4 regions of the Streptomyces sp. NPDC006476 genome follow, and region 1 is predicted to be linked to each of the others. Evidence: riboswitches for the same ligand, from Rfam matches in the RefSeq annotation. Region 1 holds a riboswitch; each other region holds the start of a gene.

Region 1 (7,299 bases):
CGGCGATCTCGGCGTTCGTCAGGCCCTCGGCGAGCAGACGCATGACCTGGAGCTGCCGTTCGGTCAGGCCGGCGGGGTTGCCGCGGGTCGCGGCGAGGGGGCCGCGCGGGATGCGCCGTACGCCGAGCCGGCGCAGTTCGGAGCGGACGCGGCGGGCCAGCGGTTCGGCGCCCAGGGCGTCGAGTTCGGCAAGGGCGACGAGCTTGTCCGCGGGGTGCGGGCTCTCGGCGACCGCGGCGGCGTGCTCGTAGGGGCAGCCCGCCTCCTGCCAGCGTGCGGCGGCCTCGCGCCAGTGGCCGCGGGCCTGGAGGGCGTACGGGTGGTCGCAGTCCTCCAGGTCGACCGGCTGCCCAACCCTGCTGAGCCAGTAGCCGAGTTCGGCGCGGTAGGGGATGCCGGCCAGGTCGCGGGCCTGCGCGTACACCGGGGCCACGGCCTCGATCAGGGCCGCGTCGTCGCCGTGCAGCCAGGCCGCCTCGGCCAGCGCGGCGGCGACCGGTCCGGTGCGCTGCAGTTCCCGGGTCCGTACGGCGATCTCCTGCGCCTCGGCCAGGAGTTCGGCGGCGCCCGGGTGGCCGCGACGGGTGCGGACGCGGGCCAGGACGGTCAGCGCGGGGCAGCGGGCGGGGAGGAAGTCGTGGATGCCGAACTCGGCGTGCCGTTCGGCGTCCTCCCAGTCGGCGGCGGCCAGTCGCCGGATCGCCAGCTCGACGTGGAGGTAGGTGAGGAAGCCGAGGTGTTCGGCGCGGTCGGCGAGGTCCATGGCGGGGGGCAGATAACGGTCCGCCTCGCTGTACTGGAGGCTGTCGAGCAGGGTCCAGATGATGTTGGCGTAGGAGCGGCAGGCGTGCTCAACCTCGCCGGCGGCCAGGGCGACCTCCAGGCTCTCCTCCAACTGCTTGCGTCCGTCGGGGTCGCCGCCCCGCCAGCGGGCCGTCCCCAGGTTGTTCAGGGCGTGCGCGAGGATCGCCTGGTCCTCCGTCTTGCGGGCCAGAACGATGGCCCGCTCGGCGTGGTCGACGGCCTCCGGGTAGCGGTCGGACAGCATGCGCAGCTGGGCGATGTTGCTGACGGCGAGGGCCAGCAGCCGGTCGTCGCCCGCGTGCTCCAGGACGGTGACGGCCTCGCGGGCGGCGTCCTGCGCCTCGTCGGCTTCCCCGGCCCACCAGTGGATACGGGACAGCCAGCGCAGGTCGGCGCCGAGGGCGAGGATGTCGCCGAGCGAGCGGCGCAGCGCCACCGCCTCCCGTTGGGCGGTGACGGCGGCGGCCGAGTCGGCGATGGTGTAGCTCTCGATCGCGTAGCGTTCCAGCAGGTCGGCGAGGTCGGCCGGGCCGTGGCGCCGGCGTCGGCGCAGGACCAGCCGCAGCTGGGCGGCGGCCTCCCGGTGGGCGCCGGCGGAGGCCGCGTCGCGTGCGGCGTCGGGGCCGTAGCGGGCGATGGCGTCCTCGTCGCCGGCGTGGGCGGCGTGGTGCACGATCCGGGCGGCGTCGGATCCGGGGCGGGCGACCAGGGCCGCGAGGACGGTGCGGTTGAGGTCGATACGGCGGGCGGTGGGCACGGAGTCGGCGACCGCGCGGCGGATCAACTCGTGGCGGAACGCCACCCGTTCCGGCGTCACCGCGAGCAGCCCGCGCTGCTCGGCCTCGGCGAGTACGGTCACCCCCTCGGCCAACAGGGCGTCCACCAGGGGCCGTTCGACCGCCGAGGGGACCACGGCGAGCTGCTCCAGCGCGTCCACGGTCGCGGCGTCCAGGCCCCGCATCCGGGCGAGCACGGCGTCCACGACCGTCGGCGGCACACCTCCGGTGCCGCCCGCCGCGACGACCTCGGCGACGAAGAAGGGGTTTCCGGAGGTCACCTCGTACACCTGGGCGGCGTCCAGCTCGGCGGTCGCGCTGAGCGTGCGGACCGCGTCGAGGGACAGCCGGGCCAGGGGCAGCCGGTGCACCCGGGGCGCGCGGGAGACCTGCCCGAGGAGGTGGCGCAGGGGGTGGCCGCGGCCCAGCTCGTCGTCGCGGTAGGTGAGGACGAGCAGCGCGGGGAGCCGTTCCATGCGCCGGACCAGGAAGCGCAGGGCGTCCAGGGACGCCTCGTCGGCCCAGTGCACGTCCTCGACGACCAGTACGGCGGGATGCGGAGTCACGGCAAGCTCGGCGCGCAGGGCCTCGTAGACGCGGGGACGATCGCCGCCCTCGGTGACGGCGCGGGCCAGCTCGGCGCCGACGCTGCCGACGAGGTCACGGAACGGGCCCAGGGGCCGGCGGGTGGCGAGGTCGTCGCACTGGCCGACCAGGATCCGCGCCTCCTCGGGCAATCGCTCCGGAAGGGCTCTGACCAGGCTGGACTTGCCGATGCCGGCCTCGCCGAAGACGAGCGCCACCGAGCCGGCACCGTCCGCCGCCTCATATGCGGCCTCGGCCAGCCGCGTCAGCTCGGCCTCACGCTCGAGGATCCCCCGGTCCACCCGCTCGATTCTGCCACCGACCGCCGATGACGGTACGACTCTCGGGCGGGGGCGGGCCGATGGACGGGGCGGCGTGATGGGCGGGGCGGCGTGATGGGCGGGGCGGCCTGATGGGCGGGGGCGGCCCGATAGGCGACGGCGGCCCGACGGACGAGGGCGCCCCGATAGGCGACGGCGGCCCGACGGACGAGGGCAACCCCACCGACGAGGGCGCCCCACCGACGAGGGCAGCCCGACGGACGGGGACGGCCCGACGGACGGGGACGGCCCGACGGACGGGGACGGCCCGACGGACGGGGACGGCCCGACGGACGGGGACGGCCCGACGGGCGGGGGCGGACTGATGGGCCGGGGCGGGCCGGGGCCGTGGTGGCAAGGTGTCAGCATGTCCTGCGGGCGGCAGGGGGCCGTGTCCCCGACGCGGACGCGACGGCGGTCATTCCACTGCGCGCCCTCGTCGCCACCGGCTTGTGCCTGTGACACGGCGGCCGTCGCGCCACGGTCTCGGCCTCGCCGTGCGGTCCCTGCGGACGCGACGCGAGGAGAGCCCCCACTCCCACCGGCGGCCCATCTCCGCCTGAACCGGACAGGCGTGCGGGGCCATCCTGGAATCCTGGGAGTCGGTACACGGAGCGAGGCGTGGCATGGCGTACGACGAAGCGTTGGCCGAGCGGATTCGGCGGTATCTGGGGGCCGATCCGGACATCACTGAGAAGCGGATGTTCGGAGGGCTCGCGTTTCTGCTGCGGGGGAACATGGCAGTGAGCGCGAGTGGCGCCGGGGGGCTGATGGTCCGTGTCGGGCCGGAGGCCACGGACGCGGCACTGACCCGACCGGGAGCGCGGCTCCTCGACATGACGGGGCGGCCGATGCGCGGCTGGATCGTCGTCGACCCGTCCGCGCTGACGGACGACCGGGTCCTGGGCGCATGGATCGACGAGGGGTACGCCTTCGCCGCGGGGTTGCCGCCGAAGTGAGCCGTTCCTACGAGCGGCGGCCGGGCCTGCCTCGCCTGCCGGGCTTGGAGCCGCCCGCGCGGGGAGTGCGGCCCGGCTGCTTGGCGGGGGCGGGCTTGCGGCGGGCGGAGGACTTCTCCTGCTCCTCCCGCCTCGGCTTCTCCTCCGGCTGCTGTTTGCGGCCGCGGGAGCTGTTGACCGTGCGGCCGCGCACGATGCCGATGAAGTCCTCGACCAGGTCGGTGGTCGCTTCCTCGGGCCAGGACAGGGCGACACCGGACTGGGGTGCGTCGACGACCGGGCGGTAGGTGAGGTCCCTGCGGTGGTGCAGACGGGCGAGGGACTGGGGGACGACGAGGAGGCCGACGCCCGCCGCGACCAGCTCCACGGCGTCCTCGGTGGTGGCGGGACGCTCGAAGGCGGGTTCACCGGGAGGGGCGTCCCAGTCGAAGACGTCGTCGAGAGGGTGGAAGAGCACCTCGTCGGCCAGATCGGCGAGCGTCACCTCGTCGGCCGCCGTGATCACGTGGTCCTTGGGGACCACGACCACCGTCGTCTCGGTGTAGAGCGGGATCGCGCTGAAGAACCCACGGTCGACCGGCAGCCGTACCAGGCCCGCGTCCGCCTCGCCCGCGCGCAGCACCTCGGGCGCCTCGGCGGCCGGTACGGCGATGAGGTGCAACGGGATGCCGGGCAGCCGCTCGTTCCAGATCCGCACCCACTTGGCGGGCGTCGTCCCCGGGACGTACGCGAGCCGGAACGTGGGAGATGTCTCCGAGCCTGTCACCTGGCCAGGTTACCGGCCGTGGTCGAGGGCCCCGTACCCGGTCGATACCCTGGACCCCATGAAGTCGCACCAGACCACCCAGACGATGAAGCCCGCGACCGCGGCGAAGAAGCTGGGTGTGTACCTCGAGGCCACCCCCGCCGAGTTCCGTGAGGGTGTCGTCTCGCGCGCCCAGCTCGACCAGCTCCAGGCCGAGCCGCCCGAGTGGCTGCGCGAGCTGCGGGCCAAGGGACCGCACCCCCGTCCGGTGGTCGCGGCGAAGCTGGGCGTCTCCATCGCGGGGCTGGCCCGCGGCGGGGTGACCGAGCCGCTGACCACCGAGCAGATCGAGGCGCTCAAGCAGGAGCAGCCGGAGTGGCTGGTGAAGGAGCGGGCCACCCAGGCGGAGGTCCGCAAGGAGGCGGCGCGGATCAAGAAGCGCGACGCCGAGCGGGCGGCCGGGGAGGACGGTCCGCGGTCCTGAGGCACCCGCCGTCGCGACGGTCGGTCACGCTCCAGATCCGCTGTGTGCACGGAAATGGGATCTGACGGCCCGTCACGACGAAGGTCACAAAAGCGTATCGGACATTCTGCCCTTCAACCTTCACACCAGCCGCACAAGTTGGCTAGCGTGGGTCCAGGCCACTCGAGTTCCTCCGGCGAACCCCGTCGGGACGCGTGGCCTCCGCCGAGTCCGGTGTCGAACCGGAGCCGGGGACCCAACCGAATCATGGGGTGAATCGGCCCAACTGCCCGCACGGGCAAGGGTCGTAGGGCATGCCTTCCGGACACGACCGCCCGAACCCGACAGCTAACTCGGTAGGCGGAGTACGGAAGGAGTACGGCTCCCATGGCGCCGGATCGACCATCGCGCACGGGCGGCTCCGGCCTCCCCGGGATGCGCAACTCCGCCCTCGCCGCAGCGGCCCTCACCTCGGTGGCCATGCTCTCGCAGAGCGCTGACGCCGTTCCCCTCGCCGGGGAGGACGCCCCCAGCCGGGAGGCCGTCCGGGACCGGGTGAGCAGCCTCTACGACCGGGCCGAGTCCGACACCGGCCAGTGGAACTTCACCCGGCCGACGGTGACCGGCTCGCGAGGACGCGGCGCGCCGACGGGCGGCGGCAGGCGCTCGGACCCCGACCTGGACAACGTGACCCGGCAGTGGTTCGACGCGGCGCGCGCCTCGCTGGGGCCCACGATCCCGGCGATCCTGCCGGCCGACCGCATGCCCGCCCAGCGCACCTCCTCCCCCCGCCCGGCCCCGTCGCGGCCCGCGCGCTCCCCGGAGGCACGGACCGGCTTCGAGCTGGAGGCACCCGGCCGGCCCGTGGCCGAGCTGCCGGCGGGCGGAACGCGCCGTCCGGTCGCCGAGCTGACCGCGGGTGACGGCACGGCCGCGCTGCCCGCCATACCGGCGCAGCGGCAGGAGTCCGCCATGGCGACGGGCGCGACGGGCGGCGAGCCGCGGCAGGCGTCGCTGCGCACGTCCAAGGAGCAGAGCCAGCGCAAGATCGCCGCGGCGAGTGAGCTGCTGTACCGGTACACGGCCCGGCAGACGTCCCTACCGCAGTCGGCGGTCATGTCACCGACGGCCATGGCGGAACAGACGGCGGTCATGCCCTCGCTGGCCATGACACCGCAGTCGGCGGTCATGTCACCGACGCCCATGGCGGAGCAGACGGCGGTCATGCCCTCGCTGGCCATGACACCGCAGTCGACCGTCATGTCGCCGACGGCCACGGAGCCACAGGCGACCCTCATGTCCCCGGCGGCCACGACATCCCAGACGGGCGTCATGCCCTCGATGACCATGGCAGCACCGCAGTCGGCGCTCGCGACTCCTGCGCCGCAGGCGGATCTGGCGCCGGCGCCCTGGTCGGAGCAGGCGAGCCGGGCGACCGAGGAGGCCTGGCGGATGCAGCAGCCGTCCGTGCTCGACACGGGCGTGCCGGTGAGCGAACCGTGGGGCCTGCAGCAGCCGGCCGTCCCCGACATGGGTCCGTCCATCACCGACACGGGGGCGCAGCAGCAGCTGACCGCCCTGGACACCGGCACGCAGTGGAGCTTCCAGCAGCCCACCGTCGAGGCGGCCCCGCAGCAGCCGTCCGTCATGGACACGGGTGCGTGGAACCTGCCCGTCGCGGTCGACTCGAGCCTGCCCGTCTCGGACCAGTGGCGCCGGCTCCAGGAGCCGTCGGTCCTCGACACGGGGGTGCCCGAGGCGCCCGCCGAGCCGCCGGTCGGCACCAAGGCGGACCGGGCCGTGTCCTTCGCCCGGGCGCAGATCGGCAGGCCCTGTCTGTGGGGCGGGGTCGGTCCGGAGTCGTACGACAACGCCGGGCTCACCCAGGCCGCCTGGCGGGCCGCCGGGGTCGCGCTGCCGCGGTCCACGCACGAGCAGGCGAGCACCGGCACGGTGGTCCCGCTCGCCGAGAGCCGTCCCGGTGACCTGATCTTCTTCAACGACAACTTCAGCCATGTCGGCCTCTACACCGGCAACGGTCTGATGATCCACGCCCCCGGACCGGGCGCGGTGATCCGCGAGGAGTCGGTCCACTACGCCGGCGAGGCCGCGATCCGCATAGCGGTGCGCCCCGCCTAGCAGCACACGCTCCGCCGAAGAGGCCGTCCACGAACCGTGGGCGGCCTCTTCGGCGTTCGGCGGTCACCGTCTCGCGCACGAGTCGGGGAGGGTCGGTGAAATCGGCCTTCCCCGAGCAACCGCTGCCGCTGGCGACCAAAGCTGCCTCGCTGGTGAAGGATGGCGGCATGAGTGATCAATACGAACGGCGGCTGACCGGGAAGACCGTCGTCGTCACCGGGGCCGCGGGCGGCCAGGGCGCCGCCGAGGTGGAGGCGCTGACCCGGGCCGGCGCCCGGGTGGTGGCCACGGACGTGCGGCCGCAGGGTGACGTGCGGCGGCTGGACGTCAGCAGGGAGAGCGACTGGGCCGCGCTGGCCGCGGAGTTGAAGGAGTCGTACGGCGAGATCCACGGCCTGGTGAACAACGCGGGTGTCATCCGGCGCGAACGGCTCGGTGAGGTGCGGTCGGAGGACTTCGCGCAGGTCCAGGCCGTCAACACCACCGGACCGCTGCTCGGGATCCAGCA
Region 2 (7,299 bases), on a different contig from region 1:
TGACGGCCCGTACGACCGTGTCGACGCCCCGGGGCGCCATCGACTGCACAACCGGCCGCAGCTCCTCCGGCTTGCCGAACAGGCCGGTCAACTCGGCGTACGCCCGGCGCAGTTGCTCCTCGTCCGCCAGGTCCAGCCGGACGCCGCCCAGGTCGGCGCGGTGGCGCAGGTGCGGGGCGGTGGCCTTCAGGGCGACGGGGTAGCCGAGCTCGCCGGCGGCCCGGACGGCGTCGTCCGGGGTGAACGCGGGGGTCGCCCGGCGGACGGCGATTCCGTAGCGCCCGAGCAGCTCGCAGGTCTCCTCGCTGCCCAGGGTGAGGCCCTGTCCGCGCGCGAGCATTCCGTCGATGAGACGGGCGGCGCCCTTCTCGTCGATGTCGTCGTACTCGGGCACCCTGCCGGGCTCGGCGGCCTCGCGCCGCCACTGCGCGTACTTCACGGCCTCGGCGAGGGCCCGCGCCGCGCGTTCGGCGGCCGGGTAGGCCGGGATGAGCCGGGGGGTGGTGTCGGGGGCGGCGGGCTGCCGGGCGGGGACCGGCGCCGGCAGCTGCTGCGAGGGGCGCAGCCTACGGGTTCCGGTGGCCGCGGCGTCCGGTTCGGGCGCGGTGCCGGCCGCCGCCGACAGCGCCTCCGCGAGCCCGCCGAGCTCCACGTGCACGACGAGGACCGGCTTGCCGGGGACCTGGTCGGCGGCCGACTGCAGCGCCTGGGCCAGTTCCGCGTCGGCCACGGAGGCCTCGCCGATGGCCGGGATGGCGGTCACGACGACCGCGTCGCAGGAATCGTCCCCGAGGGCCCGCAGCAGCGCCGCGTGGAAGTCGCCAGCCGTGGCGCCGGTGGTCAGGTCGAGCGGGCGGTGCGGCCGGAGCCCCTCGGAGAGACAGGCGTCGTACGTCAGCAGCCCCAGGGACTCGGAGTTGCCCAGGATCGCCACCCGGGGTCCGCTCGGCAGGGGCTGGCGGGCGAGCAGCAGACCGGCGTCGACCAGCTCGGTGATGGTGTCGACCCGGATCACCCCGGCCTGCCGGAGCAGCACGGACACCGTCGCGTGCGGCAGCCGCGTCGCCCGTACGGCGTGCCCCTGCGGTGCGGAACCGGCGCCCTGGACGACGACCAGCGGCTTGGCGGCGGCCGTGCGCCGGGCGAGGCGGGTGAACTTGCGGGGGTTGCCGATGGACTCCAGGTACATCAGGACGACGTCGGTGTCCGGGTCGTCGTACCAGTACTGGATGACGTCGTTGCCGGAGACGTCCGCGCGGTTGCCGGAGGAGACGAAGGTGGACACCCCGGTGACGCCCGTGACGCCGCCGCCGCGTCGGTGCAGCCGGGAGAGCAGGGCGATGCCGATGGCGCCGGACTGGGCGAACAGGCCGATGCGGCCGGCGCGGGGCATCTCGGGGGCGAGGGAGGCGTTGAGCCGTACCTGCGGGGAGGTGTTGATGACGCCGAAGGCGTTCGGGCCGATGATCCGCATGCCGTACGCGCGCGCGTGCCGGACGAGTTCGCGCTGCCGTTCGCGTCCGTCCGGCCCGCTCTCGGCGTAGCCGGCGGAGACGACGACCAACCCCTGCACGCCGTGCTCGCCGCACTCGGTGACGACCTCGGGGACGCGCTCGGCCGGCACGGCGACGACCGCGAGGTCGACGGGCCCGTCGATGTCCCGCACGGAGCGGTGGGCGGGGACGCCGTCGAGTTCCTTCAGGTCCTCGCCGAACGCCTTGTTCACGGCGTACAGCTGTCCGGCGTAGCCCGCGTCCCGGATGTTGTCGAGGATGCCGCGGCCCACGCCGCCGGGGGTGCGGCCGGTGCCGACGACGGCGACCGAGCCGGGCGCGAGCAGCCGCCGTACGGACCGGGCCTCGGCGCGCTGCTCCCGCGCGCGTTGGACGGCCAGGGAGCGGTCGGTGGGTTCGAGGTCGAACTCGAGGCGGACGACGCCATCCTCGAAGCTGCGCTTCTGGGTGTAGCCGGCGTCCGTGAACACCTTGATCATCTTGGTGTTGGCGGGCAGCACCTCGGCGGCGAAGCGGCGGATGCCGCGCTCGCGGGCCACGGCGGCGATGTGCTCCAGGAGGGCGGAGGCGACGCCGCGGCCCTGGTGGGCGTCCTGGACGAGGAAGGCGACCTCGGCCTCGTCGGCGGGCGCCGACGCGGGCGTTCCGTCGGCGCCGATGCGGTCGTAGCGTACGGTGGCGATGAACTCGCCGCCGACCGTGGCCGCGAGTCCCACCCGGTCCACAAAGTCGTGGTGCGTGAAGCGGTGGACGTCCTTCGCGGACAGTCGCGGGTAGGGCGCGAAGAAGCGGTAGTACTTCGACTCGTCCGACACCTGCTCGTAGAAGCTGACCAGGCGCTCCGCGTCATCGACGGTGATGGGGCGGATGCGTGCGGTGCCGCCGTCGCGCAGCACCACGTCGGCTTCCCAGTGGGCGGGGTACTCGTGCCGGTCCGACGAGGTCTGCATGGGGCCCAGCGTACGGCTCGCGTCCGACAACGGCGCGAGGCAGTCTGTGGACGACAACCAAGCAGCGCGAGGGACGGACGTCGGGCCGAGGCCGCGGCCCGACGACTCACCCCGGAGGGGCGCGAGCCTCTCCGGAGCAGCCTCACGTTGTGGGAAACTGGTCTAGACAACCCTGAACACCGAAGGGCAGCATCACATGGCTGAGCGCCGCGTCAACGTCGGCTGGGCCGAGGGCCTCCACGCCCGCCCCGCTTCCATCTTCGTCCGGGCCGCCACGGCCGCAGGTATCCCGGTCACGATCGCCAAGGCCGACGGCAACCCCGTCAACGCGGCCTCCATGCTGGCGGTTCTGGGCCTGGGCGCCCAGGGCGGCGAGGAGATCGTCCTCGCCTCCGACGCCGAGGGCGCGGACGCGGCCCTCGACCGTCTGGCCAAGCTGGTCTCCGAGGGGCTCGAGGAGCTTCCCGAGACCGTCTGACCACGGCACCACGGAAGGGCTCGTCCGAATTTCCGGGCGAGCCCTTCGCATTTTCTGTGCCGGGGGTTCGGAATTCCCGGCGGCGGGCAGCGTGAAATAGCCCCCGCGAATTCTTTCCTCTTTGTATACGGCGTCCGTGTTAATGCCGCAGGCTCGGCATGTTTACGGCATGTTGCGAGTTCCTCACACCGTTCACCCGCTCCTGACTCCCGAATCGCAGCCGGTGCGCGGCGGTCGAGCGTTCGGTGTGCAGTGCCGTGACCGCCCGGGCGCGTTCGCCGTCGCCACGGGCCACGGCGTCAACGATCGCCCCGTGCTCGGCCCAGTACTCCACCGGGTCGGCGGGCGCCTCCACGGCGTACATCCAGGCGATCTTGTGACGCAGCTGGGTGAGCATCGAGGTCATGGCCGGGCTGCCGGAGGCCTGGGCGAGCGTCTCGTGGAACCAGCCGCCCAGGGAGCGCAGATCCTCGCTGTTGCCCCTTCTGGCCCGCTCCTGGCCCAGTCTGACCAGGCCGCGCAGCACCTTCAGATGGGCCTCGGTGCGGCGCTGGGCGGCCCGGGAGGCGCCGAGCGGCTCCAGCAGCAGGCGCATCTCCAGCAGGTCGGAGGCCTCCTGCTCGGTCGGTTCCGCGACGCACGCGCCCGCGTGCCGCCGGGTCACCACGAAGCCCTCGGCCTCCAGGGTGCGCAGGGCCTCGCGGACGGGGACGCGCGAGACGCCGTAGCGGCGGGCGAGGAGTTCCTCGGTGAGGCGGCTGCCGCGCTCGTAGACACCCGCGACGATGTCGTCCCGGATGGCCGTGCACACCGAGTGCGCCGGAATACGCATGTCCGACCTCCGCCTTAATCCCCGTGAAACGTCGACCATGGACGTGTGTCCAGTGACTCTATTGCAAAGGGCGGGAATTTCCGACGGCGGGCCAGAATCCATGGATATTTTTTGGACAGCGGGACGACTGAAACGCGGAAAGCCCCGGCTCGGGGAGCCGGGGCTTCACGGGATCTCGCGATCCTCCGTCAGACGTTCACGCCGTGCGAGCGAAGGTAGGCGACGGGGTCGATGTCGGAGCCGTACTCCGGCGTCGTACGGGCCTCGAAGTGCAGGTGCGGCCCGGTGGTGTTGCCGGTCGAGCCGGAGAGGCCGATCTGCTGGCCGGTGACGACCTTCTGGCCGACGGAGACGCCGATGGACGACAGGTGGCCGTACTGGGTGTACGTGCCGTCGTTCATCTTGATCACGATCTGGTTGCCGTACGCACCGCCCCAGCCGGTCTGCACGACCGTGCCGTAGCCGACGGCGTGCACGGTGGTGCCGGTCGCGGCGTGGAAGTCGATGCCGGTGTGGCTGCCCGAGGACCACAGGGAACTGCTGGCCTTGTAGCCCGTGGAGACGTACGAGTTCGAGATCGGGGCGACGAAGGTGTTGAGGCGCTTGCGCTCGGCCTCGCGGGCGGCGCGCTCCTTGGCCTCGCGGGCCTTCTTGGCCTCCGCCTCGGCCTTCTTGCGCGCGGCCTCCTCGGCCGCCTTCTTGCGGGCGGCCATCTCGGCGGCCTGCTTCTGCGCGTCGGCCTGGGCGTCGATCTTGGCGGCGATCGAGTCGCCGATGGTGATGACGGGGGTGAGACCGGTCTGCTCGACGGCGTCGGCCGCGTTGTCGGCGGCGAGCGCGGGGGCCGCGAGGGCGCCGATGACGCCGGTGGTGGCGAGGGCCGCGACGCCGGCGGCATGGGCGGTGGAGCGCTTGATCCGGCTGGGACGACGGTGCTTCCCGGTGGCGCACATGAACGCCATGTACAGGCTGTTCCTTTCCTTCCCTCTCGCCTACCGGGTTAGCTGACGGGTTCGGAGCAGGAAGGTCTCCTACGGACACCCTCGCCACACGCGCGGGCGTCCGATTCACCCCAGGGACTGCGTGGGTCCCCGGCTCCCCTGGCTCGCGCCGTACGGGGACTCGGCGATGACTGTCCGGTGCCGCGGGTGCGGCGCACTGCCTGACGGACAGCCCGGACGACGCTAAACGGGGCCACTTTCAATTCCCAAACGGATCAGGGTGTTTGTAGCGCATCCCACAGGGCAAACAGCCCACTCTCCTTCAATTTTCCTTCAATTGCCTTCAAAGGTCCTTCAATTCGGACATAAGAGGGCCCTGGTGACGCTTCCGTCACCAGGGCCCTGCCACGCACGCGTGCCGCTACTCGGCGGACACCACGGTCACTTCACCGATGTTCAGAGCCTCTACGGGCTCCTTGATCTGCGCCGCGTCCCCGACCAGGACGGTCACCAACCGGTCGACGGGGAAAGCGTTCACGACCGCCGCGGTGGCCTCCACGGTGCCGGTCGCGGCCAGCTGCTGGTACAGCGTCGCCTGGAAGTCGTCCGGCAGATGCTGCTCGACCTGGTCGGCCAGCGTGCTCGCGACGGCCGCCGCCGTCTCGTACTTCAACGGCGCCACCCCGACGAGGTTCTGTACGGCGACGTCGCGCTCGGCGTCCGTGAGGCCGCCCTCGGCGAGCGTGCGCAGCACCCTCCAGAGGTCGTCGAGCGCCAGGCCGGTGTTCGGGGTGTCGACGGAGCCGCTGATGGCGAGCATCGACGCGCCCGTGCCGTCCGGGGCGGAGCGCAGGACCTGGCCGAAGGCCCGCACGCCGTAGGTGTAGCCCTTCTCCTCGCGCAGGACGCGGTCCAGGCGGGAGGTGAGGGTGCCGCCCAGGCAGTACGTGCCGAGGACCTGCGCGGGCCACACGCGGTCGTGCCGGTCGGGCCCGACGCGGCCGATGAGCAGCTGCGTCTGGACGGCGCCGGGACGGTCGACGATGACCACGCGCCCGGTGTCGTCGGCCGTCACCGCAGGCACCGGGCGGGGCTCGGCCCTGGAGCCCGTCCACGCCCCGAGGGTCTCCCCGAGCAGGGCGTCGAGGTCGATCCCGGTGAGGTCGCCGACGACCACCGCGGTGGCCGTCACGGGCCGGACGTGACGGTCGTAGAAGGCGCGCACGGCCGCCGCGTCGATCTTCTCGACGGTCTCCTCGGTGCCCTGGCGCGGGCGCGACATGCGCGAGCCGGCCGGGAACAGCTCCTTGGAGAGCTCCTTGGCGGCGCGCCGGGAGGGGTTGGCCAGCTCGTGCGGGATCTCGTCGAGGCGGTTGCGGACCAGCCGCTCCACCTCGCTGTCGGCGAACGCGGGCGCCCTGAGGGCGTCGGCGAGCAGACCGAGCGCCTTGGCCAGTCGGGAGGCCGGAACCTCCAGGCTGAGCCGGACGCCGGGGTGGTCGGCGTGCGCGTCGAGGGTGGCGCCGCAGCGCTCCAGTTCGGCGGCGAACTCCTCGGCGGAGTGCTTGTCGGTGCCCTCGGAGAAGGCACGCGCCATGATCGTGGCGACGCCGTCGAAGCCGGCCGGCTCGGCCTCCAGGGGCGCGTCCAGCAGGACCTCCACGGCGACGACCTGCTGGCCGGGGCGGTGGCAGCGCAGCACGGTCAGGCCGTTGTCGAGCGCTCCGCGCGTGGGCGCCGGGAACGCCCACGGCCGGGCCTCGCCCGCCTGGGGCTGCGGGTGGAACTCCATCGCGGCGAGCTCGGTCACTTGGCCGCCTCCTCGTTCTTGTCGCCGGCTTCGACGGTGGCCTCGGCCTCGGGGTCTTCGGGCGGATCGGCGTCCTCGGCGACCTCCGCGGAGACCGGCTCGTACACCAGCACCGCGCGGTTGTCGGGGCGCAGGCGGGCCGCGGCGACCTCGCGGACCTCCTCCGGGGTCACCTCCAGGACGCGCTTGACGGCGGTCAGGGCGAGCTGCGGGTCGCCGAACAGGACGGCGTAACGGCACAGTTCGTCGGCGCGGCCCGCGACCGTGCCGAGCCGGTCCAGCCACTCGCGCTCCAACTGGGCCTGCGCGCGCTCCATCTCCTCGGCCGTCGGGCCCTCCTCGGCGAACCGGGCGAGCTCCTCGTCGATGGCGGTCTCGATGACCGGGACCTCGACGTCCCCGGAGGTCTTCACGTCCAGCCAGCCCAGGGAGGGCGCCCCGGCGAGCCGCAGCAGGCCGAAGCCGGCCGCGACGGCCGTACGGTCGCGCCGTACCAGCCGGTTGTAGAGGCGGGAGGACTCGCCGCTGCCGAGGACGGTCAGCGCCACGTCGGCCGCGTCGCACGCGCGCGTGCCGTCGTGCGGCAGCCGGTAGGCGGCCATCAACGCGCGCGCGGGCACCTCCTCCTCGACGACCTCGCGCAGCTGCTCGCCGATCACGTCCGGCAGGGTGCCGTCCCGGGGAGCGGGCTTGCCGTCGTGGGAGGGGATGGAGCCGAAGTACTTCTCGACCCAGGCGAGCGTCTGCTCGGGGTCGATGTCGCCGACGACCGAC
Region 3 (7,299 bases), on a different contig from region 1:
CGTCAGGTAGTACAGGGTGGGGAAGGGGGTGCCGTCGGGAAGACGGGGCGCCGTCTCCACCACGTCCGGCTGCCCGCACGGGCACCGGTGGGCGATGGCGCGCAGGCCGCGCGGCGGACGCCCGAGCTGCTGCTTGAAGGCCTCGACGTCCGCGTCGGTGGGCTCGGTGCGCGGGGTGGTCGGCGGAGGCGTTTCCACTACGAACTTGTCTCTCTCGTCACGTCACTGGTCGGAGGCGTCGGACTTGTCGACCCCGTACCAGACATTGGCGTACCAGGGCCGGTCGGCGGCCCCGCGGTCGGCGCGGGACTGCTTGGCCGCGTCCGGGTCGATCACGACGTACCCCGTCTCGCCCGGCATCACATAGTGCAACCGCTGCCGGATCTGCTGCTGGGCGTACGCGTCGTCCTGCCAGCGCGCCTTGAGGTCGCGCAGCTGCTCGACCCGCTGTCGTTCCTGTTGCTGCTGCCGCTCCAGGTCGGAGATCTGGGCGCGCTGGGAGACGTACTGACGCATCGGGTAGGCCAGCGCCACGACCAGCGTGCACACCACGAGCGCGAGCAGGGCCGCACGGCCGGTGAGGCGGGAGCGGCGGGCCTGGCGCCGGGTCTGGGAACGGTAGACACGGGCCGCGGTCTGCTCGCCGAGCAGCCGCAGTCTGGTCGCGGTGGAGAACCGGTCCCGGTCCTTCACGGCCATGTTCCCCGCCTCCCGTCACACGTGCGTACGTCCCCGCACACGGTACGGGACCGGTACGGGGACGTACGTACGACTGGCTAAGGCTTGACCCCGTAAGGATCAGCCGTCGACGGTGCTCAGCCCTTGGCGCTCAGCCCTTGGTGCTCAGCCCTTGAAGCGCGGGAACGCGCTGCGGCCCGCGTACACCGCCGCGTCGTCGAGGATCTCCTCGATGCGCAGCAGCTGGTTGTACTTGGCGACGCGCTCGGAGCGGGCCGGGGCGCCGGTCTTGATCTGGCCGCAGTTGGTGGCGACGGCCAGGTCGGCGATGGTGACGTCCTCGGTCTCGCCGGAACGGTGCGACATCATGCACTTGAAGCCGTTGCGCTGGGCCAGCTCGACGGCGTCCAGGGTCTCGGTCAGCGATCCGATCTGGTTCACCTTCACGAGCAGGGCGTTCGCGGTGCCCTCCTCGATGCCGCGGGCGAGGCGCTCGGGGTTGGTGACGAACAGGTCGTCGCCGACGATCTGGACCTTGTCGCCGAGCTTGTCGGTGAGCACCTTCCAGCCGGCCCAGTCGTCCTCGAACAGCGGGTCCTCGATGGAGACCAGCGGGTAGGCGGCGACGAGCTCCTCGTAGTACTCGGTCATCTCGGCGGCCGAGCGGGACTTGCCCTCGAACTCGTACTTGCCGTCCTTGTAGAACTCGGACGCGGCGACGTCGAGCGCGAGCGCGATCTGCTCGCCCGGGACGTACCCGGCCTGCTTGATGGCCTCGAGGATGAGGTCGAGGGCGGCGCGGTTGGACTCGAGGTTCGGGGCGAAGCCGCCCTCGTCACCGAGGCCGGTGGCCAGGCCCTTGCCCTTCAGGACCTTCTTCAGGGTGTGGTAGACCTCGGCACCCCAGCGCAGCGCCTCGGAGAAGGACTCCGCGCCGATCGGGGCGATCATGAACTCCTGGATGTCCACGTTGGAGTCGGCGTGCGAGCCGCCGTTCAGGATGTTCATCATCGGCACCGGCAGCAGGTGCGCGTTCGGGCCGCCCAGGTAGCGGAAGAGCGGGAGGTCGCTGGCCTCGGAGGCGGCGTGGGCAACGGCGAGGGAGACGCCGAGGATGGCGTTGGCGCCGAGGGAGCCCTTGTTGTCGGTGGCGTCCAGGTCGAACATCGCCTGGTCGATCAGGCGCTGCTCGGTGGCGTCGTACCCGACCAGCTCCGGGCCGATCTGCTCGATGACGGCGAGGACGGCCTTCTCGACGCCCTTGCCCTGGTAGCGGTTGGGGTCACCGTCGCGGAGCTCGATGGCCTCGAAGGCGCCCGTGGAGGCGCCGGACGGGACGGCGGCACGACCCGTGCTGCCGTCGTCGAGGCCGACCTCGACCTCGACCGTGGGGTTGCCTCGGGAGTCCAGGATTTCCCGGGCTACGACGACGTCGATGGACGGCACGAGCATCTCCTTCTTCCATGTGACGCGGCTGTGCAGCGCCGCGGTGGCTCTGCGAGACGAGCCTAACCGCCCAAGGCCGATCGGCCACGCCGCCGACCACCCCTTGGGCAGAACCGAGAGTAAATTGTTTCTGAACGGAACAAAGAGGGTGGGGCGCTCCCGCGTGAAAACGGTGCGAGCACCCGCGCATGAAAAAGCCCCGCCCCGGTGCGTACGGGGGAACACGCACCGGAGCGGGGAGCCCGTGGGGACGGGGGAGGCCCTCACGCGTTCTCCACACTGGGGAACACGGCGGTCAGGGCCCTGTGGTTCAGCTCTTACTTCAGGTGCAGCTGCTGACCCGGGTAGATCAGGTTGGCGTCGGCGATGATGTCCTTGTTCAGCTCGAACAGCTTCTTCCAGCCGCCCTTGACGCCGTGCTTGGCGGCGATGGAGCTGAGGGTGTCACCCTTGACGACCTTGTACTCGCCGTCACCCTTCTTGACCTTCTTGCCGGTCGGGGTGGTGACGGTCTTCTGGCTCTTGTGGGTCTTGGCGGCCGGACGCTCGGAGGAGCGGGAGGCGGCCTGCGACTCGGTCGAGCGGTTGGTGGTGCCGCTGGAGGCGCTCGCGCCGTTGTAGGCGGCGCTGGACAGGCCCTTGCCGCAGACCGGCCAGGCGCCCTTGCCCTGGGAGGCGAGGACCTTCTCGGCGACGGCTATCTGCTGCGCCTTGCTGGCCTGGTTGGCCTGCGGGGCGTAGGCGGTGCCGCCGTACGCGGCCCAGGTGGAGGCGGAGAACTGCAGGCCGCCGTAGTAACCGTTGCCGGTGTTGATGGACCAGTTGCCGCCCGACTCGCACTGGGCGACCGCGTCCCACTCGGAGGCGGTGGCTGCGGAGGCGTTGCCGGCCGCCATCAGCGGAGCGGCAATGGCGACACCGGTGACACCGGCGAGCGCGGCGGCACGGGTGGCCTTGGACGGACGACGGTGCTTGCCCTTGCCGGAAAACAGCATGGTTGATCCCCTCACCGACGCCTGCGAGGTGAGCTGTCGGGTTCGGGCCGGTTGAGTTGCCCGGCCGCGTCCTCGCTTTCACGAGACGCGGCTCCACCCCAAGCCGCCACCGTCAACTGCCCGGTGGGGCACTTACCTTGGGTCCCCCGCTCCTGCCTACGGCGCTGTCAAGCGACGACTGTTCCCGTACGGCCACTGGCAGGATTCGGCGTTGCGGCCGCCGGGGCTCGGATTGCCGAGCGGTGAAGACCGTAGACACGGAATCGGCGGAATTTCAAAGACGATCAGGGCTTCTGAGACTCATCCCACACTTTCGCCAAACCGGACATTCAGCGCGAAGCATGACGTGAACTCCCGTCTTTTTCCGCCCCGTTCGCCCCTTATTCAACCGGAAGTTCGAGCGTCTGACCGGCGGAGACATGGTTCGGGTCGGCGCCGATGGCCTGCTTGTTCGCGCCGTAGAGCGCGCGCCATCCGCCGTCCAGGCCAAGGCTGTCGGCGATGGAGCCGAGGGTGTCGCCGGCGTGCACGGTGTACGTGCCGCCCTTGGCGCTCTCGGTGACGGCCTCCTCGGCGCTCGGGCCGCGGTGCCGTCCGGCGCCCGTGGCGGAGGCGACGGCGCCGGTGTCGACGAGGCTCCAAGAGCCCACCGCCTGCTGCTCATTGTCCGAGTCGTCGCTTTTCGACGGACCTGTCGACGGACTGTCGGCCGCCCGTGAATCCGAGGGAGACACGGAGGGCGAGGCCGAGTTGTCCGATTTGTTGGACTTGCCCGCCGAAGGGGAGGGAGAGCCGGTGGAGGCGGAGAGCGACGGCGAGCCGTCCGTCGAGGAGGAGTCACCCGCCGAGTCGCCCGAGGAGTTGGACAGACCGGTGGAACCGGACCCGCCCGAGGTGTCGGACGAACCGGATGAACCGGACGAACCGCCGGACACACCGGTGTCGATGTCCACCGAGGCCGAGTCCTCGGTCAGCCCGGAGGTCAGTCCACAGGTGTGGAAGGCGCCGACGCCCTCGGCGTCGAGGATCTTCTCGGCGACGGCTATCTGCTGGTTGCGGCTGGCGAGGTCGGGGCGCTCGGCGTAGTCGAGGCCGCCGTACTTGTCCCAGTCGTCCTGGGTCAGCTTCAGGCCGCCGTAGAAACCGCCGCTGTTCTCGCTCCAGGAGCCGCCGGTCTCGCAGTTCGCCACCTTGTCCCACGTGGTCCCGTCGGCCGCGTTCGCGCTCGCCGCACCGAGAAGCGGGATGGCGATGGCGGAGCCGGTCACGCCGGCCGCGACGAGCAGGGCCGGAGCCTGGCGGGGGCGACGGTGACGACCGTTCCCGGAGAGCATGTGGGGGCCTTTCGCGAGACAGTACTGACCACGGCGCGTGAAGCGTGGGCCAAACCCTGGCGCCGCTGTTGATCCGTGAACGTATCGTCAGACGATCACTTGTCACAAGTTAATGCCGCGTAGATCACGTGAAGATCACAGACTTGAGCGCGTGTCATGTTTGTCCGGCGTTTGTCCGGCGGTGTCTCCTCATCCGGCCGGGGTGAACTCCACCGGAAGCGTGCGCAGTCCGCGCATGATGAGCCCGCCCCGCCACCTCAACTCGGCCGGGTCGGCCCCGAGTTGCAGATCCGGCAGTCGAGTGAGCAGCGTGGCCAGCGCGGTCTGGCCCTCCAACCGGGCCAGCGGGGCGCCGAGACAGTAGTGGATGCCGTGGCCGTAGCCGAGGTGTTGGTTGTCACGCCGGGCGAGGTCGAGGGTGTCGGGGTCGGCGAACCGCTCCGGGTCCCGGTCCGCGGCGGCCAGGACGACGAGGACCGGGTCGCCGGCCGCGATGTGCTGTCCGCCGATGGTGAGGGGTTCGGTGGCGAACCGCCAGGTGGCCAGCTCCACCGGGCCGTCGTAGCGCAGGAGTTCCTCGACGGCGGTCGCGAGCAGGGCCTCTTCGCCGGCCGCGAGGGAGTTCTGGAGGGCTTGCCGCTGCTCGGGGTGGGTGAGCAGGGCGTAGGTGCCGTTGCCGATGAGGTTGACGGTGGTCTCGAACCCGGCGAACAGCAGGATGAACGCCATCGCCGCGGCCTCGTTCTCGGTGAGGTGCTCGCCGTGGTCGGAGGCGCGGATGAGTCCGGAGATGAGGTCCTCGCCGGGAGCGGGCTCGTCCGGGAGGGCCTGGCGCTTCTTGTGGATGAGCTCGGCGAGGTACCCCCGCATCTTCTTCACCGACCGCGCGACTCCGCCCCTCGGTCCGCCCCCGTGCCGGATCATCATGCCCGCCCAGTCCCGGAAGTCGTCCTGGTCCTCGCGCGGGACGCCGAGGAGGTCGCAGATCGCGTAGATGGGGAGCGGGAAGGCGAACTCGTGGATGAGGTCCGCTTCCCCCTTCCCCGCGAACCCGTCGATGAGACGGTCCGTCAACTCCTGCACCCGCGGGGCGAACTCGGCGACCCGGCGCGGGGTGAAGGCCTTGCTGACGAGCCGGCGCAGCCGGGTGTGGTCCGGCGGGTCGATGTTGAGCAGATGCGTCATCAGCTCCGCCTTCCGCTCCCCCGGGATCCCCGTCCTGCCCCTGGCGTGGGCGGGTTCGTCGTGGTGCGCGGGGTTCTTGGAGAGCCGGCTGTCGGCGAGCGTCTGCTTGGCGTCGGCGTACCGGGTGACCAGCCAGGCCTCGACTCCGCTGGGCAGCGTGGTCCGGTGAACGGGGGCGTGCTCACGCAGCCACGCGTAGGCGGGGTAGGGGTCGGTGGCGAACTCCCAGCTGAAGAGTTCCGGGACGGTGCTGTCGGGAGCGGGATGGCTGGTCACTCCTCGACGGTATCCGGCCTCCCGCACCCGTCCAGACCTCGGCGCCAGGACTATGGCGGGCGGGGTGTCGGGCGACGGCGGACCGCGGGGCCGGGAGGACAGGGGACCGCCGGGCCGGGACTACGGGGGGCCGGGGGGCCGGGACGACAGGGGGCCGCTGTGCCGGGACGACGGCGGATCCCTATGCCAGGACGACAGCGGACCTCCGAGCCGAGCGACAGCGGATCGCCGGGCCGGAACGACAGCGCACCGCCGGACCAGAACGACAGCGCACCGCCGGACCAGAACGACAGCAGACCGCCGGACCAGGACGACAGGCCCTCAGCGGACCGCAGTACTAGGAGGACAGCCCCTCAGTGGCGCGCACCGCGTCTCGGTACGCCCGCGCCGCGACCCGCAGCGCCGCTTCCGGGTCCACGCCCTGCGCCTCCGCCCGCGCCGCCAGCGCAAGGAGCTCGTAGCCGATGCCCTCACCCGCCGGCAGCGGCACGTCCAGTCCCGCCGTCCGCACGCGGGACGCCAGCTTCGACGCGAGGGCGAGGCCCGGCTGGCCCAGGGGTATCCCGTCCGTCACCGACTCCCGCCGCTTCTCGATCGCCTTGGTGCGCAGCCAGTGCTCCTTGACCTCCTCCGGGGTCGTCGCCGTCTCGTCGCCGAAGACGTGCGGGTGGCGGTGGATGAGCTTGGCGACGATGCCGCCGGCCACGTCGTCGATGGAGAAGGGTGTCTCCGGGTCCTCCTCGGCGATGCGGGAGTGGAAGACGACCTGCAGCAGAACGTCGCCCAGTTCCTCGCGCAGCTCGTCGCGGTCGCCGTCCTCGATCGCCTCGACGAGTTCGTACGCCTCCTCGATGCCGTACTTCGCCAGCCCCTTGTGGGTCTGCTGGGAGGACCAGGGGCATTCGAGACGGATCCGGTCCATGACCTGGACGAGGTCGAGAAGGCGGGCGCCGGGCAGGTCGTAGGAGGCGGGGAGGAGCTCCAGGTCGGGCATGCTCACGCGTCCCGAACCGGCGAGCCGCGCGAGGCCGTCCGTGAGGGCCGGCTCGCCCTCGCCCGTGGCGACGAGCACGACCGTGCGGCCACCGGAGCAGGCGGCCACCAGTTCCTCGGCCGTCGGGGCCCCCTCGTCGACGGCGATCCCGGCTTCCCGCAGATACGGCAGCTGCGGATGCGCACCGTCCGCGCACAGCACACGGTCGGCCGCGTGCAATGCCTGCCACGCGGGCCAGGACAGCAAGCCGGGTGCCACCCGGTGGCTGGTGGTGAGCAGGACGATGCGGCCGGGGTCGACGGCGGCGTCTTCGGGTCGGCTGGTTGCGTTCACGGTTCGAAGCTAACCCACGTCACCGACGGCACCACGAGTTGTCCACAGGGCGGGAGGC
Region 4 (7,299 bases), on a different contig from region 1:
ATCGCTCCGCCTCTCTTCGGGCCCCTGGCGGTGGGTGTCGTCTACCACCCACGGTGACTCGTACGTCGCCTGCGGTCGAGGGGTTCAACCCGTCCCGCAGGAGTTGGCGGGGCCGGAGAAAGGCGTACGCAATCAGCCGCGCCGCTGGTTCCTCAGCACTGGCGGAAGGTGGTCGAGGGCGAGGCGGTTGCCGGGGCCGTGGAGTCGGCGCCTCCCGTCCGCGCCGACAGGGTGTAGCCCGCTGCACCGCGCCCCCGCCTCCCACCCGCTTACCGTTGCCCCATGGGCAGAACGGTGCGGCAGGCGGTGAGGGCCACTGGGCATCTCGTGCTGGCCGCGGCCATGGCGTTCGGGTTGTGGATCTTCATCACCGTGCTGATCATCACGGCGGTCGGGACGCTCGTCGTGGTCGGCGCCTGGCTGCTGCCCGAGACGGTGCTGATGATCCGGCGGATCGCCGGCGCCAAGCGGGTCATGACGGCCGCCTGGACCGGGCAGCGGATCCCGGAGGCGTACCAGCCGATCACCGGGACCGTCCGGGAGCGCATCCGGACGGCCGTCCGGGACCCCGGCACCTTCACCGATCTGCGCTGGATGGTCGCCGATTACTTCTACGGCGCCCTCCTCGCCCTCGCTCTCCCGCTGTGGCCCCTCGGACTGGTCGTCGACGGCGTGTGGAGCGGGCTGCTGCGCCGTACGCCCCTCGTGCTCCCGCTGATCGTGTGGATCGCCGACCTGGAGGCCGACTGGTCCACCGCCCTGCTCAAGCCGTCCCCGAAGGCCCAACTCGCCGCGCGGGTGGAGGAGTTGGCGGCGACCCGCGCCGACGCCATCGCCGCGCACGGCGCCGAGCTGCGCCGTATCGAACGCGATCTGCACGACGGCGCCCAGGCCAACCTGGTCGCCCTGTCGATGCGCATCGGGCTCGCCAAACGCGCCTACGACAGCGACCCGGCCACCGCCCGCCGCCTCCTCGACGAGGCCCAGGCGCAGGCCGAGAAGGCACTGACCGAGCTGCGGCACGTGGTGCGCGGCATCCATCCGCCGATCCTGACGGACCGGGGCCTGGTGGGTGCGGTGCGGGCGCTGGCGGCCGGGTGCGGACTCGAGGCGAGCGTGGAGGTGGCCGGGTTGGCGGAGGACGGGGTGCGGGCGCCCGCGGCCGTGGAGGCGGCCGCCTACTTCGTGGTCGCCGAGGCGCTGACCAACGCGGCCAAGTACAGCGGCTCCGCGCGGGCCTCGGTCCGGCTGGCGCGGGTCAGGCGCGGGCTGCGGGTGCGGGTCGCCGACGAGGGGCACGGGGGTGCCGACGAGACGGGCGGTTCCGGGCTGGTCGGGATGCGGCGGCGGGTGGCCGCCCTGGACGGGACCCTGGAGCTCTCCAGCCCCGTCGGCGGGCCGACCGTGATCGACGTCATGCTGCCGTGCGTGTGGTGACGGACGCCGTCGGAATCAGCCGGCGGAATCAGCCGGCCGTGCGCTCCGTCAGCTGGCCCAGCGGCAGCGTGTGCTGCGTCTGCAGGACCTTCGCGCGCAGGTAGCGGACGTTGTGCGCGGTGGTGAACACCCCCGTGGGGACGCGGTCGCGCACGGCGATGTCCAGACCCCGCAGCTGCTCGGCCTTGTCGGGGTTGTTGGACAGCAGGTCCAGCTCCTCGACGCCCAGGGCCCGCAGCATCTGCGCGGCGGCCGTGTAGTCGCGGGCGTCCTCGGGCAGGCCCAGGGCCGCGTTCGCCTCGTACGTGTCGAGACCCTGGTCCTGCAGCGCGTAGGCGTCGAGCTTGTTGTAGAGGCCGATGCCCCGGCCCTCCTGGCGCAGGTAGAGCAGGACCCCGCCCCGGTCGGCTATCCGCTCGACCGCCTCGCGCAGCTGCGGGCCGCAGTCGCAGCGGGCGGAGCCGAAGACGTCGCCGGTCAGGCACTCGGAATGCAGCCGGACCAGCGGGACCGTGCCCGGGGCCGCGGTGCCGAGGACGAGGGCCACGTGTTCCTGGCCGTCGGTCAGGCCATGGAAGGTGACCAGTTCGGCGTCGACGCTGTAGCCGTCGGCGAAGCGCAGCGGCACCCGGACACGGGCGCGCTCGGTGGCGGCGGGGAAGTCGGGCATGCGGGTCTCCGGGGTCCGTCCGTAGTCTGGCGGCGTCTGCTTCAGTTTTGAAACAGGTGCACAGTCGGCGACCCTACCCCATGCTTTAAATTTGAAGCAACAGAATTGTGCGGCGCTTCACGTACTGGTCATGAGCAGGACGGCGACGACCGGCGGCGCCAGGGCACCTCGTCGGTCGTGGGGCGCTCGTCCTCCTGGAGCCGCTGGACGATCCCCGTACAGATCTCCTCGAGCTGTTCGACCTGCTCCTCGGTGAGGTGGTCGAACAGCAAGGACCGTACGTTCTCCACATGTCCCGGGGCGGTGCGTTCCAGGACGTCCATGCCCTCGTCCGTCAGCACGGCGAAGCTGCTGCGCTTGTCCCAGCGGCAGTTCTCGCGCCGGATCAGCCCGTCCTTCTCCAGCCGACCCACGGCGTAGGTCAGCCGGCTGCGGGTGATCTTCGTCCGCTCCGCGAGGTCGGTCATGCGCAGCCGCCGCTCCGGGGTCTCGGAGAGGTTGGCCAGGATGGAGTAGTACAGGTGGGGCATGCCGGCGTCCTGCTGGAGCTGCCGGTCGATCGCGTCCTCGACGAGGAACGTCGCCGCGATGTACGCGCGCCAGGCGCGCTGCTCCTTCGGGGTGAGCCAGCGAGTCGTCATGCCACCAGTGTAGGTTTGTTTCAAACTTGAACCAAGAGTGGCCGTTCAGCGCCTTGTGCCGAGCGTGCCGTCCGTCACGAGCCGGGGAGCGCGTCGATGCCCCACCCGTACGTCCTGCTGTCCGCCGCCGTCTCCCTCGACGGCTACCTCGACGACACCGGACCCGAGCGCCTGCTGCTGTCGTCCCCGGCCGACTTCGACCGCGTCGACGAGGTACGGGCCTCCGCCGACGCCATTCTGGTCGGCGCCGGCACGATCCGCGCCGACAACCCGCGGTTGCTGGTCAACTCGCCCGAGCGCCGCGCCGCCCGCGTCGCCTCGGGTCGGCCCGAGTACCCGCTCAAGGTCACCGTCAGCGGCTCGGGCGAGCTGGATCCGGCGGCGAGGTTCTGGCACACGGGCGGCGACAAGGTCGTCTACACGACCGACAAGGGGGGCGAACGGGCCCGCGCGCTCGGGATCGCCGCCGACGTCGTCCCGCTCGGACCCGACCTCGACTGGCGCCGGCTGCTGGAGCATCTGCACGACGTCCGGGGTGTGCGGCGACTCATGGTCGAGGGCGGCGGGCGCATCCACACCCAACTGCTCCAGCAGGGCCTCGCGGACGAGCTCCAGCTCGTGCTCGCCCCCCTGTTCGTGGGCGACGCCGACGCGCCCCGCCTCTTCGGCCCGGGCGGCTACCAGGGCGGACGGCTCAGGCTGGTGGAGAGCCGGCGGATCGAGGACGTGGTCCTCATGCGCTACGAGCCCACCGCCCCCGGCACCGGCCCGCTGGCCTCCGCCGCCGACCACCATTGGCTCCGCCTCGCCTGCGACCTGGCGGCCCAGTGCCCGCCCTCGCGGACCGCGTTCAGCGTCGGCGCGGTGGTCGTCGCCGCAGACGGCACCGAGCTGGCCCGCGGCCACTCCCGCGAGGCCGGCGACCCCGTGGTCCACGCGGAGGAGGCGGCCCTGGCCAAGCTCGACCCGGCCGATCCGAGGCTCGCGACCGCGACGGTCTACAGCAGCCTGGAGCCCTGCGCCCACCGCGCGTCCCGTCCCAAGCCGTGCGCCCGGCTGATCCTGGAGGCGGGGGTACGGCGGGTGGTGACCGCGTGGCGGGAGCCGGACACGTTCGTGGAGGCCGCCGACGGCAGCGGTCTGCTGGCGTCGCGGGGCGTCGAGGTGGTCGTAGTGCCCGAGTACGAGGGGCGGGCGAAGGCGCCGAACGCCCATCTGCCGGGCTGAAAAACGCAGGTGGAGCGGGGGCGGACGCGGGGGCGGACGGAAACCCTGGTGCTGGGCGTCCCGCGGATGGCGTATGCTGGTCTCACAACGACGCGGGGTGGAGCAGCTCGGTAGCTCGCTGGGCTCATAACCCAGAGGTCGCAGGTTCAAATCCTGTCCCCGCTACTGAAGGCCGAGGGCCGGAGTCCAGTGACTGGATTCCGGCCCTCGGTGTTTCCCGTTTCCCTGACCGTCACTCCCCATGCAGAACCCGGGGCAAGGTCAACTCGCCCGATTTTCACCGGTCATGGCCCGAACGTCCGCGCCAAAAACGTTTAATGATCAAGCCGAACTGCTTGGAAACCCCACCCCGGGTCTATTAACGTTCGATAACGCAGCGCGGTCGTCCCAGCCGTCACAAGAGGCGGCTCCGTGCGCACGCGCCGAATCCCGCAAGGGAACCGGGGAACCACCACCCTGGGGTGAATCGCGCGGAAACCGCCGTGGACCCACGGCAGGTTTACGCGCGTAGGAGACCTTCCTGCTCCGAACCCGTCAGCTAACCCGGTAGGCGAGAAGGAAGGAAAGGAGCACGCCCACGTGGCGTCCAACCCGCCTGCCCCGGCAGCCCCGTTCGTGCCGGGCACCCGGCCCTTCGGCTTCGGCTCCAGCGACGACGAGGGCCAGTGGGAGGAGTGGAACCCCACCGAGGAGTCCCTCCGCCCGGTACGCGGCCGGCACCGTGTCTCCAGGCAGCGCGGCGGGGGACTCGCCCGCAGCTCCACGGTTCTCGGTGTCGGTGTCATAGCCGCCGTCGGCGCGGGCGGCATGGCCAGCGCCAACACCGGCAAGCCGCCGGTGTCCATCTCCCTGCCCGACCTTGCCTCCGTCGCCCATGTGTTCGACGCTGGCTCCGACGCGCCCAAGGGCTCCGCGACCGCGCTCAGCGCCGTCGGGGTGAGCACCAAGGACACCGAGCAGGGCGCCCGGGACGCCGGTGAGGCGCTGCGCGACCGCATCATGGCGCAGGCCGAGTCGCAGCAGGTCCAGCTCGACAGCAAGGCCCAGTCGGCCACCGAGGCGGCCCTCGCCAAGCAGATCGACGATGCGGCCGCCAAGGCGGAGAAGGACGCGGCGGCCAAGGCGCAGGCCGCCAAGGAGAAGGCGGAGGCGGCGGCCAAGAAGGCGGCCGAGGACGCCAAGCTCGCCGAACTCGCCAAGCAGTACAAGCTGCCGGTCGTCTCCTACACGATCACCGGCACCTTCGGTCAGGCCGGTTCCATGTGGTCCTCCGGCTACCACACGGGCCTCGACTTCGCCGCGCCGACGGGCACGCTCATCAAGGCCATCCACTCCGGCACCATCACGGAGGCCGGCTGGGCGGGGTCGTACGGCTACCGCACGATCCTCACCCTCGACGACGGCACCGAGCTGTGGTTCTGCCACCAGTCCTCGATCAGCGTCAGCGTCGGCCAGAAGGTCGCCACCGGTGACGTCATCGGCCGGATCGGCGCCACGGGCAACGTGACCGGCGCGCACCTGCACCTCGAGGTCCACCCGAACGGGCAGGCCACCGGCATCGACCCGATGACCTGGCTGCGCAGCAAGGGCCTCAACCCCTGACAGCGGCACCGCCCCGGAACGGCCGCCTCCGATTGTTTACGGGAAGTTTGCGGCCGTTCCGGAAGAGGAATCTCCGGGGCGGGCGTTGACCATACACATGACTTCTCTGCGCAAACTCGGCTCCTCCGACCTCGAGGTCTTCCCGCTCTCCCTCGGTGGCAACGTCTTCGGCTGGACCGCCGACGAGGCCACGTCCTTCGCCGTCCTCGACGCCTACGCGGCCGCGGGCGGCAACTTCCTCGACACCGCCGACGGCTACTCCGCCTGGGTCCCCGGCAACCAGGGCGGCGAGTCCGAGACGATCATCGGCAAGTGGGTCAAGGCCCGCGGCAACCGGTCCGACGTCGTCATCGCGACCAAGGTGAGCCAGCACCCCGAGTACCAGGGGCTGTCGGCCGCCAACATCAAGGCCGCCGCCGACGCCTCGCTGCGCCGCCTCGACACGGACTACATCGACCTGTACTACACGCACTTCGATAAGCCGGAGATTCCCGTCGAGGAGATCATCGGGGCGCTCGACGAGCTGGTGACGGCGGGCAAGGTGCGGGCGATCGGCGCGTCCAACATCTCCACCGAACGGCTCGCGGCGTCCCTGGAGTTCTCCGACCGGGAGGGCCTCGCCAAGTACGTGGCGCTGCAGCCGCAGTACAACCTGGTCTCCCGCGACACCTACGAGGGACCGCTGCAGGACCTCGCCGCGCGCTACGGCCTCGCCGCCGTCCCCTACTACGCCCTGGCGTCCGGCTTCCTCACCGGCAAGTACCGCCCCGGCACGACGGTCGACAGCCCTCGCGCGGGCGGCGCCGCCAAGCACCTGGAGACGGAGCGCGGCCAGCGGGTCCTCAAGGCGCTGGACGAGATCGCCGAGGCCCACGACGCCCCGATCCCCACGATCGCCCTGGCCTGGCTCGCGGCCCAGCCCACGGTGGTGGCCCCCATCGCCAGCGCCCGCACCGTGGACCAGCTCCCGGCCCTCCTGGGAGTGGCCGACGTGACGTTGACGGACCCCGAGATCAGCCGCTTGACGGAGGCTTCGGCCTGAGGATGCCGGGGGCGGCCAGCTTGGTAGGGGTGTCGGTCTGAGGTTGCCGGGGTCGGCCCGCTTGGTGGGGGTGTCGGTCTGAGGAATTCCGAGCGGGTGTCGGTGGCGGAGGCCTCGGCTTGATGCGGGCCGGCCGGAATGTTGCTGATCGATGCCTCCGCCGGACCGGCTGTCGGCTCCTTCTGCCGTCGGCTTGGTCCGTCGTCGGCCTCTTCCAGCAGCGACGTCCGCCGCCACGGCGCTCGGCCACCGTGGCGGGGGCTGGCGGTGCAGAGTCGGACGCGGCCTTACGACTGGTACGGGTTGTACGCGGGATACGGTGCCGCCGGATGGCCGTACGTGCCGTACAGCGGCCAGGGCGGGGCGGCCACCGGGACCGGTGGGGCCGTCGCCCGGGCCGCGTGGTCCAGGGCCGGCCGGGCGACCTCCCGCAGGCGCCACAGCTCGGCCAGCAACTCCCGCTCCCGTACGACGAAATCGACCCCGGCCCGCCCACGGCGCCCCCGGTGCCGTAGGAACGCGAGCGAGGTCGCGTACGCCTCGTACTGCGTCACCGCCCGCGCACCCGCCTTGCCGAAGTGGTGGCCCGCGTAGTCGCGGGCCATCCGCCGCGCCCGCATCGATCCCAGCGCGTACGGCTCGGCCGGCGTCAGCCACCCCGCGGCCGCGTACGCGGGCAG

What was found. Region 1 has a riboswitch for cyclic di-AMP ahead of ABZZ74_RS38505 (NlpC/P60 family protein). Riboswitches for the same ligand answer to the same signal wherever they lie in the genome.
Positions count from the first base shown of each region.
Region 2: it holds a riboswitch for cyclic di-AMP, as region 1 does, so the genes downstream of both, ABZZ74_RS04280 (M23 family metallopeptidase) here and ABZZ74_RS38505 (NlpC/P60 family protein) in region 1, are expected to answer to the same signal.
Region 3: it holds a riboswitch for cyclic di-AMP, as region 1 does, so the genes downstream of both, ABZZ74_RS25905 (transglycosylase family protein) here and ABZZ74_RS38505 (NlpC/P60 family protein) in region 1, are expected to answer to the same signal.
Region 4: it holds a riboswitch for cyclic di-AMP, as region 1 does, so the genes downstream of both, ABZZ74_RS36270 (M23 family metallopeptidase) here and ABZZ74_RS38505 (NlpC/P60 family protein) in region 1, are expected to answer to the same signal.

Region 1 covers NZ_JBEXPK010000051.1:13,805-21,103, reverse strand. The annotation lists gene ABZZ74_RS38525 (AAA family ATPase) at 1-2,467, opposite strand, end outside; gene ABZZ74_RS38520 (TfoX/Sxy family protein) at 3,112-3,444, shown strand; gene ABZZ74_RS38515 (LysR family substrate-binding domain-containing protein) at 3,452-4,210, opposite strand; gene ABZZ74_RS38510 (DUF5997 family protein) at 4,269-4,673, shown strand; cyclic di-AMP (ydaO/yuaA leader) riboswitch at 4,866-5,031, shown strand; gene ABZZ74_RS38505 (NlpC/P60 family protein) at 5,040-6,791, shown strand; gene ABZZ74_RS38500 (SDR family oxidoreductase) at 6,959-7,299, shown strand, end outside.
Region 2 covers NZ_JBEXPK010000003.1:52,618-59,916, reverse strand. The annotation lists gene ABZZ74_RS04295 (GNAT family N-acetyltransferase) at 1-2,464, opposite strand, end outside; gene ABZZ74_RS04290 (HPr family phosphocarrier protein) at 2,661-2,942, shown strand; gene ABZZ74_RS04285 (GntR family transcriptional regulator) at 3,082-3,774, opposite strand; gene ABZZ74_RS04280 (M23 family metallopeptidase) at 3,963-4,736, opposite strand; cyclic di-AMP (ydaO/yuaA leader) riboswitch at 4,749-4,912, opposite strand; gene ABZZ74_RS04275 (pitrilysin family protein) at 5,137-6,525, opposite strand; gene ABZZ74_RS04270 (pitrilysin family protein) at 6,522-7,299, opposite strand, start outside.
Region 3 covers NZ_JBEXPK010000023.1:97,677-104,975, forward strand. The annotation lists gene ABZZ74_RS25890 (DUF501 domain-containing protein) at 1-198, opposite strand, end outside; gene ABZZ74_RS25895 (septum formation initiator family protein) at 223-699, opposite strand; gene eno (phosphopyruvate hydratase) at 844-2,130, opposite strand; gene ABZZ74_RS25905 (transglycosylase family protein) at 2,442-3,119, opposite strand; cyclic di-AMP (ydaO/yuaA leader) riboswitch at 3,123-3,293, opposite strand; gene ABZZ74_RS25910 (transglycosylase family protein) at 3,500-4,453, opposite strand; gene ABZZ74_RS25915 (cytochrome P450) at 4,643-5,914, opposite strand; gene ABZZ74_RS25920 (nucleoside triphosphate pyrophosphohydrolase) at 6,252-7,241, opposite strand.
Region 4 covers NZ_JBEXPK010000044.1:21,537-28,835, reverse strand. The annotation lists gene ABZZ74_RS36295 (histidine kinase) at 283-1,437, shown strand; gene ribA (GTP cyclohydrolase II) at 1,466-2,107, opposite strand; gene ABZZ74_RS36285 (MarR family transcriptional regulator) at 2,236-2,748, opposite strand; gene ABZZ74_RS36280 (dihydrofolate reductase family protein) at 2,845-3,975, shown strand; tRNA gene ABZZ74_RS36275 (tRNA-Met) at 4,067-4,140, shown strand; cyclic di-AMP (ydaO/yuaA leader) riboswitch at 4,386-4,543, shown strand; gene ABZZ74_RS36270 (M23 family metallopeptidase) at 4,555-5,577, shown strand; gene ABZZ74_RS36265 (aldo/keto reductase) at 5,675-6,619, shown strand; gene ABZZ74_RS36260 (PrsW family intramembrane metalloprotease) at 6,907-7,299, opposite strand, start outside.